Regions from separate parts of the Salinivibrio sp. PR5 genome, predicted to be linked through region 1. Evidence: predicted binding sites of a transcription regulator. Region 1 holds the regulator's gene; the other holds the start of a gene.
The links. The regulator MetJ, encoded in region 1, represses methionine synthesis genes. The targets are predictions, from matches to a motif close to TTAGACNTNTANANGTCTAA.
Positions count from the first base shown of each region.

Region 2: a site for MetJ is predicted at 2,910-2,929, ahead of metN (methionine ABC transporter ATP-binding protein MetN). Genes of this name have one in related genera too.

Region 1 is NZ_MUFK01000005.1:120,516-127,326, forward strand. Features, by position in the region: gene metF (methylenetetrahydrofolate reductase) at 1-650, opposite strand, end outside; gene BZG82_RS03735 (bifunctional aspartate kinase/homoserine dehydrogenase II) at 902-3,343, opposite strand; gene metB (cystathionine gamma-synthase) at 3,413-4,570, opposite strand; gene metJ (met regulon transcriptional regulator MetJ) at 4,743-5,060, shown strand; gene BZG82_RS03750 (malic enzyme-like NAD(P)-binding protein) at 5,175-6,428, opposite strand; gene rpmE (50S ribosomal protein L31) at 6,681-6,811, opposite strand, start outside.
Region 2 is NZ_MUFK01000058.1:554-7,364, forward strand. Features, by position in the region: partial or broken gene BZG82_RS14900 (NUMOD1 domain-containing DNA-binding protein) at 1-789, opposite strand, end outside; gene BZG82_RS14905 (serine/threonine protein kinase) at 779-2,092, opposite strand; gene BZG82_RS14910 (LysE family translocator) at 2,160-2,798, opposite strand; gene metN (methionine ABC transporter ATP-binding protein MetN) at 3,050-4,084, shown strand; gene BZG82_RS14920 (methionine ABC transporter permease) at 4,074-4,760, shown strand; gene metQ (methionine ABC transporter substrate-binding lipoprotein MetQ) at 4,874-5,689, shown strand; gene BZG82_RS14930 (isochorismatase family cysteine hydrolase) at 5,749-6,354, opposite strand; gene BZG82_RS14935 (LysR family transcriptional regulator) at 6,537-6,811, opposite strand, start outside.

The DNA.
Region 1 (6,811 bases):
AAGTTGGAGACCGGCAAAATCCCCGGCACAATTTCGACATCAATGCCCGTCGCCACACAACGGTCACGAAAGCGCAGGTAGCTTTCCACATCGAAGAAAAACTGGGTAATCGCCCGGCTGGCCCCCGCATCCACTTTGCGCTTGAGGTTAATTAAATCCGCCTGCGCGCTTTTCGCTTCTGGGTGCACTTCGGGATAAGCGGCGACCGAAATATCAAAATCATGCTCTTCTTTGAGCAAGCGCACCAAATCAACCGCATACATATCGGGCTTTTTCTCTGGCGAGGGCAAGTCACCACGCAACGCCACAATGTCACGAATGCCGTTTTGCCAATAGTCGCGGGCAATATGACGCAGCTCGTCTTCGCTGGCATCAATGCAGGTCAAATGTGGCGCCGCGGCGATACCCGTTTGTTCATGAATGCTTTTCACAATGTCGTGGGTACGATCGCGCTCGCCTGAATTGGCGCCGTAGGTCACTGACATAAATTTAGGTTTGAGCGCTTTTAAGCGATGCACGGAGTTCCAAAGTGTCTCCTCCATGGTTGGGGTACTCGGCGGAAAAAACTCAAATGAGACGTTAATATCGCCATTTAGGTCAGCAATGTTCTGATTCAGTGCATCAATGTGGCCCGCGTGCGTGTAGCTCATACCCTCTCCCTGCAACCAATATGGTGTGTGCTATGATGTGTGTTTTGGTTTATACGTTTAGACGTCTATATGTCTAAAGATTGGCGTTATCCGGCGAGAATGTCAACGATACATTAATGAAAAAAACTCATAACGTTATGAATCAGGCCGTCGAGATCAGTATGGTGGAAAAGCCGTTGATGCGTGGCAGAAAAAAGGCTGCTCAACGCATCATTGAGCAGCCTAGTCAACGTGGGATACAAATGCGCTAGCTAGTGGAGACGTCCAATCAAACGGTTAAGATCGGATTGAATCGCGCCTGCAGTGACATCACGCCCCGCGCCAGGGCCACGAATGACTAATGGATTTTCGCGATACCATTGGCTTTCAATCGCAAATACATTGTCACACGGCAGCAGATGCGCCAGCGGGTGTTCAACCGGCAGGGTTTCTAAACTGACTTGCGCTTTACCTTGGCCGTCTAAACGCGCCACATAACGTAGCACCGAGCGGTCGCGTTGTGCCTTCATTAAACGTTCATGCAGTACCTCATCCATTTGGCTGGCGTTATCTAAAAAACCGTCCAAAGAAAGTGCTTGCAGCGTCTCTGGCACTAACGACTCCACTTTCACTTGTTCCGGCTCTAACGCCATACCGGCCTCACGCGCTAATATCACCAGCTTGCGCACCACATCCGCGCCGGAGAGATCTTCACGCGGATCAGGCTCGGTTAATCCTTGCTGCCAAGCCTGCTCAAGCAACACGCTAAACGGAACCTCGCCGCTAAATTGTAAAAATAGCCACGAGAGTGTGCCGGAGAAAATGCCGGATAAGGCTAGGATCTGATCGCCACTTTCCTGTAAATCTTGCACCGCGTAGTTAATCGGCAACCCTGCCCCGACGGTCGCGTTGTAAAGCCAATGCCGTCCGGTTTTAGCAAAGGCCTGCTGAATAGCATGATATTGCTCTGCCGGTGCCGCCCCCGCTTCTTTATTCGCCGAGATCAAATGAAAGCCATGTTCAGCAAGGCGCGGATACAAGTATGCGAGGGATGCACTGGCAGTGACGTCCAACACAATCACATCGTCATAGGGATGATTGAGCAGGCGAGTAAGCCACTCGTCATCAAAATAGGGCTCGCTTTTGTCATCGAATCCGTCTAACACACGGCTAGGATCGATACCGGCAAAATCCAACCATTGGTTGCGACTATCCACCACAGAGATCAATGAGACACCTTTACCATGGCGCTTCTCCAGCGCTGTTTTTTGCTCGGCAAAGAGACTGAGCCAGCGGGTACCAATGTTACCTTTTCCCACTAACACCAAACCGATGCGGCGCTGAGCCTGAAACAGGGCATCGTGCATCCCCGCCACCAAGGCTTGGGTCTGCATTTGACGCAAAATCGCAACCAAGCTAAGCCCAGACGCCGACTCACTCATAAACTCGACAGGGTGTGCTTTTAGCTGTTGGTAAAAGCCGTGGCAATGGACGGGGTTATTGACCACACCGGCCCCCACCGCCGCCACCATGCTAAAGCCCTCACGCAAACGCAATTCCGCAGACAAGCCCGCGTCCTGAATCTGTGCCATCACGGTATCGATCACTTCTGCACTGAATGCCAATTGAATGCGATGCTGGTCATCACGGTAATCGACAGCTAGAGGTTGCAGCTTGAGCTGAGTCAGGGTGCGGCTTAGCTCCTGCTTAAACGCCTGAAAGTCGAGGCCGCGTGCGACATCAAACTGCAACAGGCAGACATCATCTAGCGCCGTAATGATCTTTGCACCACGCCCAGAGGCGAGCACACGTTCGATACGGGTTGAGCCACTATCAGGTGCATGCGTGCAGCGCAAGGTGAGATCGGTGGCACTCTGCGCGACCGGTTGTAAGGTGCGGCTATGTAGCACAGGGGCAGCAAGACGTGCCAGCTCAGCCGCCTCATCCAATCGAATCAAAGGCAACAAACAAGCATTGTCCACGTGACGCGGGTCGGCACTGTACACCCCTGCCACATCACTCCAAATCGTCACCCGACTCACCCCAGCCAGTGCGCCTAAAATGGTTGCCGAGTAATCGGACCCATTGCGGCCAAGCAGCACGGTTTCTCCCGCTTGGTTTTGTGCCATAAAGCCCGTGATCACCACTTGGGTGTGGGCATATTGGGATAACTGGTTGTTCAGCAATGGCCAAGACGCTCCCCGATCAACTTCTGGCTGCGCTGCTCGCTCTGCACGTAGACACAGACGTGAGTCCAACATCACAGCCGGTTGCTGGTGCTGGCTAAGCAAGCTCGCCAGTAAGCGTGCCGACCATACCTCGCCAAACCCTTGAATACGCGCCTTATCTGCGTCAGTCAGCGCGCCCTCACCCAAGGTCGCAATCGTGGCGATGTCTGTATACAAGGCATCGACAAGGCGCTGCTTATCTTCACCATCAATCAGATTTTCAATTAAATCTTGCTGAAAGCCGCGCAAGGTCTGTAGCGTTTCATGGGCGAGGCGACCGTCTTTGTTGAGCTGAGCCAAATAGGCAATCAATTGGTTAGTGGTTTTGCCTGCCGCGGAGACCACAATCAAATCTTGGCGGCCCGCGTGGGCGGTCAATACATCGACAACCCGACGATAGCAGGCGGGCGACGCCAAGCTGCTGCCGCCAAATTTATGAAGTTGTCGTTGTGATTCAGGGGACGTCTCCGTCGATTGCGCATGCATGACAAGGTCTCTCTTTGTCTAACCAAATATCAGGGTAAAGCAAGGAACAGCGCCGTAACGTTGTTCAGGTTACGCGGCTAATGCCGCAAAAGCGTGGGCCAAATCCGCGATGAGATCATCCGCATCTTCCAGTCCGATTGAAAAGCGCAGCAAAGTCGGTGCGATACCCGCTTCCGCTTGCGCCACATCACTCATCGCCCGATGTGTCATGGAGCCTGGGTGTGTGACCAAGCTTTCTACACCGCCTAACGACTCTGCTAAAGCAAATAGCGAAAGGCCTGCGATAAAACGCGCCACCCCGTCACTGTCGGTATCCAATTCCAAGCTCAGCATACTACCAAAGCCTGATTGCTGACGGGCAGCAATTTCGTGACCCGGATGGGTAGCGAGTCCCGGATAATAGAGTTGGCGCACAGCAGGAACCGTTTGCAGATAGGCGAGTACCGCTTGCGTGTTTTGCTGGTGTTGTTTAACCCGTGCGCCTAAGGTACGCAACCCTCGCAATGTCATATAACTGTCAAACGCGTTGCCCGTGGCGCCTATACAGTTGCCCCACCACGCTAAGGTTTCGGCAAGCTCACTGGTTGCTGCGATCACCGCGCCACCGACAATATCAGAATGGCCATTAATAAATTTGGTGGTCGAATGCACCACCATGTCGGCCCCTAGCGCAAGAGGTTGCTGTAAAGCGGGAGATAAAAAAGTGTTGTCGACCACCACCCAAGCGCCGACTTGATGCGCTTGCTGGCAAATATCAGCAATATCGACCACGCGCAGCAAGGGGTTCGATGGGGTTTCCACCAGTACCAACTTTGGCGATTCTGCCAAGGCGCTCGCCAAGGCGTCTGGGTCGGATTGATCGACAAATTTAACCTGCCAAATTCCCTGCTTGGCTCGGGACTCAAGCAAGCGGTACGTGCCACCATAACAGTCATGTGGGGCCACAATTTTGTCACCCGCATTCAATAGCGATAACACCAAATTAATCGCGGCCATCCCGCAGTTGGTTACCACCGCACCTGCGCCGCCTTCTAAGTCAGTCAATGCTTGCTCTAGCTGGGCGCGGGTCGGATTCCCTCCGCGTGCATAGTCATAGGTGGGCACATCCCCAAACGCAGGAAAGCGATAATTGGTCGAGAGATATAAAGGGGGAACCACCGCATGATGTTGCGTGTCGGTGCCAATGCCAGTTCTTACAGCGATGGTGTCAGTTTTTTTTCGGGTCATGGTTCATCCTTGCGATGTGGTGCGCGAGCCAGCGTTGTTATCCTCACCTTACCCTGCACTTTTTGAGACGTCAACACTTCTAGACGTCTATACAGCTTTGCATGTGGCGGTTAATATAGCTAGAATCTCCGCAGCATCATTCTGGGTATTCAATAATCAAGATAGGTGAGACATGGCGCAGTGGAACGGCGATTACATTAATCCGTATGCCGAGCATGGTAAGAAAAAGGAGCAGGTGAAAAAAATCACCGTTTCTATCCCACTTAAAGTTTTAAAAATTCTCACTGACGAGCGGACACGCCGTCAGGTTAATAACCTGCGTCACGCGACCAACAGTGAGCTGCTGTGTGAAGCATTTTTGCATGCTTATACCGGCCAGCCATTGCCAACCGATGACGATATTCGCAAAGACAAGCCTGACAGCATTCCTGCTGAAGCGCGTCAGATCATGAAAGAACTAGGTATCGAGTTCGACGATAGCGAATACTAAAAAAACCCGCCGATTGGCGGGTTTTCTGTCATCATAGGTGCTCGGTACAGCCTTCTCAGGCTTTATGGCACTGCGATTTTCCTAACGCTCATGCATTATGCCTTGTCGAGCATATTACGCCTTGTCGAGCATATAGTTGTCTGGCATCTCGATACGGGCGACGCCAGTTTCAACCGCTGCAAGTGCCACCGCGCGAGCCACGCGTGGCAATAAGCGTGCATCCATTGGCTTAGGAATAATGTAATCCGGGCCAAAATGCAGCGCATCAACACCTGCCGCGTCCAATACCGACTGTGGGACAGGCTCTTTCGCCAAACCACGGATCGCCTCGACGGCTGCCAGTTTCATTGCATCATTAATTTCACTGGCACGCACATCCAACGCGCCACGGAAAATAAACGGGAAGCAGAGTACGTTGTTGACTTGGTTTGGATAATCCGAGCGCCCTGTTCCCATGATCAAATCATCACGGACTTGATGCGCGACCTCTGGATTAATTTCAGGGTCTGGGTTCGAGCAGGCAAAAACAACCGGCTTATCGGCCATCAGTTTTAATGCCTCTGGCGAGAGCAAGTCTGGCCCTGACACACCCACAAACAAATCGGCGCCCTCAATCACATCTTCGAGGGTACGTTTGTCGGTATTGTTGGCAAACAATTGCTTGTACTTATTGATGTCGTCACGACGGGTGTGGATCACGCCTTTGCGATCCAGCATGTAGATTTTTTCGCGTTGCGCGCCACATTTGATCAATAGCTCCATGCAGGCAACAGCCGCTGCACCAGCACCGAGGCACACAATGGTGGCTTCACGAATATCTTTGCCTTGCAGCTCAAGGGCATTCAGCATACCCGCCGCGGTAACAATCGCGGTACCGTGCTGATCATCGTGAAAAACAGGCACTTCACAACGTTCAATCAGCTGCTTTTCAATTTCAAAGCAATCCGGCGCTTTGATGTCTTCAAGGTTGATACCGCCAAAGGTATCCGCGATGTTCGCAACGGTATCCACGAATTCATCGATAGTACGGTGTTTGACTTCAATGTCGATCGAGTCCAAGCCAGCAAAACGCTTGAACAATAAAGCTTTACCTTCCATGACGGGCTTTGAGGCCATTGGCCCTAAGTTACCCAATCCCAAAATGGCGGTACCGTTTGAGATCACCGCAACCATGTTGCCCTTTGCGGTATATTGATACACAGCGTCTGGGTTCTGAGCGATTTCACGGACCGGCTCTGCAACGCCTGGGCTGTATGCCAACGCCAGATCCGCCGCCGAGTCAGCAGGCTTGCTCAATTCAACAGAGATTTTTCCGGGAGTAGGGTATGCATGATAATCCAGCGCTTGCTGGCGTTTATCGTCCGACATGTAGTGTTCCTAGTTATTATCGTGAAGGGATGCACCAATATCAGCTGGGAAGGCTGCTGATATCAGCAACGCTATACTCAAACCACAGGGTAGATTCGAGCAAGATAGAAGATGTTAACGCAGTGGCTAAACGTCCACCAGTCCAAAACGGCCCCGAACGTTAACCTCCGACCTCTCGACGTTAAAAAGGTGACGACGGGATCAAAAAAGGGGCGCTTTCGCACCCCTTTTTCGCATTCGGCTATTAGCGGCTTATTTTTTGCTGCTAAGGGCACCGAAACGCTTCTTAAAGCGGTCAACACGGCCACCGGTGTCAACGATACGTTGCTTACCAGTGTAGAATGGGTGACATTTGTCACACACGTCTAGGTTGATGTCTTTAC
Region 2 (6,811 bases), on a different contig from region 1:
TCCACCACCAAATTCACTGAGTGGGCTGACTACTACCTTCTGGTCGTTATTAGGATCAAGCTGGCACCCTTTGAACCTATCGCCTATTGAAGGATATTCAATGATCGTGTCATCTGTTATCTCAAAAACCGTTTTGCCTATCGGCGCGTGGTAATAAGGATTCCTTAGTTGGTCAAGATTAATGGCGCAGATATTTCCTTTATAGTCTCTTTTCTTGACGGTTTCATAGATGAACACTGTATCTTTCCCATCAAGCACTTTATGCTCTGAAGCAAATCTATCCTTAATATACTCGTGGCTTTTTTTAAGGTGACGAGCAGCTTCTTCGATGGATACAAATGCAAGTTGAAACTCATCCAGATGACTATCTAAGTAGCTTAAGTCAAGATTGTTTAGTGTGTTTATTAGCCCAGTATTGTTCCTCACACTGTCATCAATCGTGATGTTATTACGGTTATTTGGTGTACTATCCAGTGACATCAGTAAGCGAGTAAGATTAATACTTCTACTTGGCTGAGTGGAAATATTATTAGGAGTCACAATTTCTTGACCTGAAATTGTACTAATTAAAGCTCCGCGGTTATCTTGACCTAAATAAAATTTAACAGCGTCACCCTCGTCATATTCAAATCGACCTTTATCCGTAAAGCCTTGATGCCCCGAGGATGTTTCGTAATATAAACCTGTAACAGGAGCATCAATAAAATAGCCACTTAATTGCGGCTCACTTTGCGCTGGCAGTATCACACTCATGTAGGATAGTAAAAACAGTGTAATTTTATTTTTCATTTTTTGAAGTACTCGGATGAGGGACCATCATAGCGACAATTAATTTTTGTTTAACATCATCAGAGACATGGGGATTTGCAAGAATTTGACGACGAGAAAGATCTAACATCACCTCAAAACTAATCGGGTGGTCGTACGTTTCTTTACCATGAAACATCAACTGTGTCAGATGCATAACCAGCTCTTCAGATGCCTGTTTTTCAGAATAAAGCTGCTGATTTTTTTTCACTAACACTAGGCTAAACACAAACGCAGACACGACCAACACGATCGATAAAAATAGAGGGATAGGCCGTCGTCGTACTAAACAGCGTAATCGATAGAGCCAATTATCTTGCTTAACAGAAATCGGCTTTTTATTCATCACATGAATAACGTCATTACGAAGCTGGTTGACAGTCACGTAGCGATTATCTGCCTCTTCTTCTGTCGCTTTAGTAATTACCAATGCCAACTCTTGATTGGGCTTTTTACCGTCCGCAGTCAGTAGAAATGCTAACAATTTGCCTAATGCGTATACGTCTGTTTGTTGGGTAAGGTATTCGCCACGTTTTTGTTCAGGGCTTGCATAACTCTCACTGTAGGCCAACACACCATCATCACTATCAGGGCTTGGATAGCATTCAAGTTTTTGTGTGAGGTTAAAGTCGATAATTTTGGCCTGTCCGTCTCTATCAATCAGGATATTATCCGGCTTAATATCACCATGAATCATTTGGTGGCGATGCGCATGCTCAATCGCTGAGCAAATCGACACAAACAAGGATAGTCGTGCCTTTTGCGACGTTGGCTGCGTTGCTATCTGCTTTCCAAGCGTGCATCCATCCACATACTCCATGACAATATAAACACACCCGTCACTGATCCCGCCATCAAACACCTTTGCGATACAGGGGTGACTTAAACGCGCCAACATCTGTGCTTCTTTGAACAGAGAATTTCTACCGATAATAGGGTACAAAGAGGGGTGGATACACTTTATGGCAAGTTCTTGTTCAAACGTACTATCATCGCGATAAGCGCGATACACAACCCCCATTCCACCGCGGCCAATCTCCTCACCGAGACGATATTTATCCAACGTAGTATTCGGTTCAAACAGCTGTGATGCGATGAAAGATTGAGCCCCATCTGACCAAATTTGGCTCAGCAATGGCTGTGTATCGCAATGATAGAATGGCAAGAGTTGTGCGTATTGAGAGGGAGACGTGACTTTCAACCGACTTAACCATACTTCCTGTTCTTCCTCGGACAAATCGAGAAAATCATAAACAAGCTGCGTCTCAGCCCCACTAAATTGCACAATAATCGACCAAGCCTATGAATTTAAGTGGTTATTCTAATTATTTGCAGAATTATTAAAAGTTAATTCACCCCAACGCCAACCAAAATCCGACCCCGATCATCAGGGTGCCGGCGATTCGGTTCAGCATTTGCACATTGCCCTTTTGCTGCAAAAACTGACGCAAGGTACGCCCACCGCTGGCATACAGCATTAAACAACTAAATTCCGTGCAAAGGATGATCAACACCAGCACGCTCAACTGGCTGGGGAGTGACATCGCAGGGTTAATAAACGGCGGCAACAGCGAGATCATAAACGCCCAACCTTTTGGGTTGGCAATGGCGGTCACAAAGCCTTGCGCAGCCAACGACAATGCTGAGGCTTCATTGGCGGTATCGTCATCCTCATTTGGGATCGCCATCTTGCCGCGAGAGCGCCACATTTGCACACCTAAATACGCCAAGTAGGCACCACCGACATATTTAAACACCTGAAACACCGCGGGATAGTTCAGCATCACCGTCGCCACACCAATGACAGAGGCGATCGCTACCAGCCCCACGCCGATAAGCTCGCCCCACATCATATGTAAGCTACGCTTAACGCCAATTGTCATGCCAAGGGTCATCGATAATGTCATGCACATGCCGGGCGTGACCGACACGAAAAAAAAGGTAGGGATGAACAGCGTCAGCATGGTGGTATCAATTAAAAGCGGAGACATAAAAACAACAGTCTTAACAGTTAGGTACGGAAGCTGTCAGTTAACGCGCTTTGCCTGCAGAGATCAAGCCCTTCGCTCACTTTATAACCGGACGGTTAGACTTATTGCCATTTGGACGTCTAGAAGTAAAAATATCCATTGACTTGTTTTTAACGAACCCATAGCATCAATAACCAGAGAGACCCGACAGCCAAGGTGCAAGGCGCTGGACAGCTGCGAGATGTCATAAGATTTATCGCTAAGGACATGTGATGATTGAGATAAAACAACTCAACAAGGTATTCGAACTCGGGGAGCGCCGAATTCATGCCCTTAAAGACATCAATTTATTTATTCCGAAAGGAAAAGTGTTTGGTGTGATTGGCGCCTCTGGCGCGGGCAAAAGCACGCTGATACGGATGGTTAACCTGCTTGAGCGCCCAACCAGCGGCTCAGTGACCGTGGGCGGCGTCAACCTTACTGCGTTGCCCAACCGTGAGTTAACCCAAGCGCGCCGTAAAATCGGCATGATCTTCCAACACTTTAACCTGCTATCGTCACGCACCGTGTTCGACAATATCGCCCTGCCGCTGGAGCTCAGTGGTACGCGCCGCGATGAGATTGAAACGCGCGTCAGCGAGTTGCTCGATTTGGTCGGCTTGGCCGATAAGCGTGATGTGTATCCTGCTAGCCTCAGTGGTGGACAAAAGCAGCGTGTCGCTATCGCTCGCGCGCTGGCACCAAGCCCAAATGTATTGCTCTGTGATGAAGCAACCAGCGCGTTGGATCCGGCCACCACCCAATCAATTTTGTCGTTGCTGCAAACCATTAATGAAAAGCTCAACCTCACCATTTTGCTGATCACCCACGAAATGGATGTGGTGAAGCGCATCTGTCACGATGTGGCGATTATTGGTGATGGCGAACTGGTTGAGTCTGGCCCCGTAGGCGATATTTTTGCTCATCCTAAATCCGAGTTGGCGAAAAACTTTATTCGCTCCACCTTGGATTTGTCGGTGCCACATGACTACGCCCAACGCTTACAAAAAGACTACTTTAAAGGCAGCTATCCGCTGGTGCGTCTAGAATTTACAGGCGCCACCGTCGACGAGCCACTGATCAGCCAGATGTCGCGCTTATTTAATATTGATATCAGCATCTTAAGTTCTGACATTGATTACGCCGGCGGCGTGAAATTTGGTCTACTCTTGGCGGAGATTATGGGCCCGAAAAGTGCTGTTGATGATGCGATTCACTACCTAAACAAACACCATGTCGCCACGGAGGTACTTGGCTATGTCGATTGATGCGTTAACCCAATGGATTGGACAAAACCAAGCACTGATTGAACTGCTGGCCGATGCCACCGGCCAAACCATTTACATGGTGTTGGTCTCCGGATTGCTTGGCTTTGTATTCGGGATCCCACTTGGCGTGCTGCTGCACATCACCAAAAAAGGCGGACTGAAAGCACAGCCACGGGTTAATCAAATTTTGGGCGCCGTCGTTAACATCGGCCGTTCCATTCCGTTTATTATTTTGTTGGTGGCAATCATCCCATTCACTCGCTTTGTGGTGGGCACCTCCATCGGCACCGCGGCAGCCATTGTGCCGCTTACGGTCGGCGCGATTCCATTTATTGCGCGTTTGGTTGAAGGGGCGCTTTTAGAACTGCCCGCAGGGTTGGAAGAAGCCGCAAAAGCGATGGGCGCAACCCCAACCCAAATCATTTACAAAGTGCTGCTGCCCGAAGCGCTACCGGGGATCATCAATGGTGCCACCATCACCTTAGTCACCTTGGTGAGCTATTCAGCCATGGCGGGTGCCGTCGGCGGTGGCGGCCTCGGGGACGTGGGCATTCGCTACGGTTATCAGCGCTTTGATACCACCGTCATGCTGATCACAGTTGTGATGCTGGTCGTGCTGGTACAAGCGATTCAATCATGCGGAGATTACTTAGTGCGTCGCACAAATCACCGCTAAACACCCAAACACATAAACACAACATTTGTCCCAGCCACTTGGGATGCCACACGGCCACAAGTGGTGCGGGACTACCGTCAAAACGGATACGTTTTTTAAAAGGGAGACAGACAATGAAAACCACGATTAAAACACTGCTTGCCACACTTGGACTGGCCTCAACCCTTGCCCTTACCGGCTGTGGAGAAAAAGAAGCTTCCGTGCAAGACAACAGCAAAATCACCGTTGGCGTCATGGCCGGTGAAGAAGCACAAGTGGCCGAATATGCAGTTCAAGAAGCCAAAAAACTCGGCCTTGAGGTGAAGCTCATCACCTTTACCGACTATGTGTCCCCTAACGCCGCCCTCGCCGATGGGTCTGTGGACGTGAATGCCTTCCAGCACAAACCGTACCTCGACGCACAAATCAAAGACCGTGGCTACGAGTTTGCGATTGCAGGCAACACCTTTGTGTATCCGATTGCGGCCTACTCTTACAAACTCGATAGCGTGGCCGATTTGCCTGAAGGCGGCAAAATTGCCGTGCCTAACAACCCATCGAACCTTGGCCGTTCGCTGGTATTGCTGGAGCAGCAAGGCATTATCAAACTTAAGGAAGGCTCTGGCATTAACGCCACCAAACTGGATATCGTTGAGAACCCGAAAAACGTGGAAATCATCGAGCTAGAAACCCCACAACTGCCTCGCTCACTGGAAGATGTGGACATTGCGATCATCAACAACACCTTTGCCGCGGGCGTGGGCCTAACCCCAAGCAAAGACGGTTTGTTTGTTGAAGACAAAGAATCGCCTTACGTGAACCTGATTGTGGCGCGCAAAGACAACGTAGACGCTGAAAACGTGAAAACCTTTGTTAAAGCCTACCAAACCGACGCGGTTTACAACGCCGCAATGGAAGTTTTTGACGGCGCAGTGGTAAAAGGCTGGTAAGACAGTCCGTTCACCACACTAAAATGCTCAAGCCCGCTCTGAAAAGTGCGGGCTTTTTGCTATGAAGTAATAATACTGCGCGTCGATTGAATAGAAGCGTAGCGATCACCCAACGCTGCCATTGATACTGCATGCACAGAGCGTTCATCAATAGTGCTTCCTTGATGATCTGGCAATGAGCGTGACGCACAGGCATCTTCACAAACGATCACTTCATATCCTCGTTCTAGAGCACCAATCGTCGTTGCCATAACGCACATATGACTCATAAAGCCTGCAACCAAAATTTGAGTACAACCGGTTCGTATCAAGGCACTTTCAAGCTCTGTATTATAAAACGAGCTAGGTAGCATCTTGTGTATCACCTTCTCGCTGGAAATAGGTGTCAAACAACTGACAACATCAGACAGCTCACTATCACAGTTAAAGATGGGGGAGCTTGAACTTCCTTTATGTAAAACATGAAAAACCGGAACAGACAGGCGGCGTGCTTTATCAAGGATTTTTTGGGCATTAAACAATGCTTTTTCTCCGGATTTTCCTAAAGGCAAGGCACCGTGTATATATTCATTCTGATAGTCGATAAAAATAACCGCTACACTTTCCCAATTGACTTTACAGTTACTCGCTCCGGCAATATCTCTGAGTGTTTTAATCTCATTCATCGTCTTTCTCCTCGAAAACTAAGCCAATTATATCCACCTGCCGAAACGGATTAAGTGCTATTGATGCACATGGGATGTGCAAAAATGCTTATCAGTGAAGCGTTAGTCTTTGACTTACCTATTTTTGATATAGCGAGGGGTATGGAAAGCAGCTAAATCATGGTTTGACATATCTTCGCTACTTAATCCATTACAATTTTCTTTGACGTGGAGGCATGCGTTCTTTTCGAGGAAAGCATCCAAATATCACGTTTTATGGGTTGTTCGGGCTCCAAAGTCACTAAAGGGCTGGAGCGAAGTGTTATTTCGGGTAATAGCGCAACACCATAGCCAAGCTCTGCTGCCTTTTTCTGTAGAGATACAGTATCAGCCTGGAATCGAATTGACTTAAGGCCATGCTTTTCTATTAAAAATTGACACTCTCTTAAATGGCTCAGCTCAGAGGTATAAGTGACAA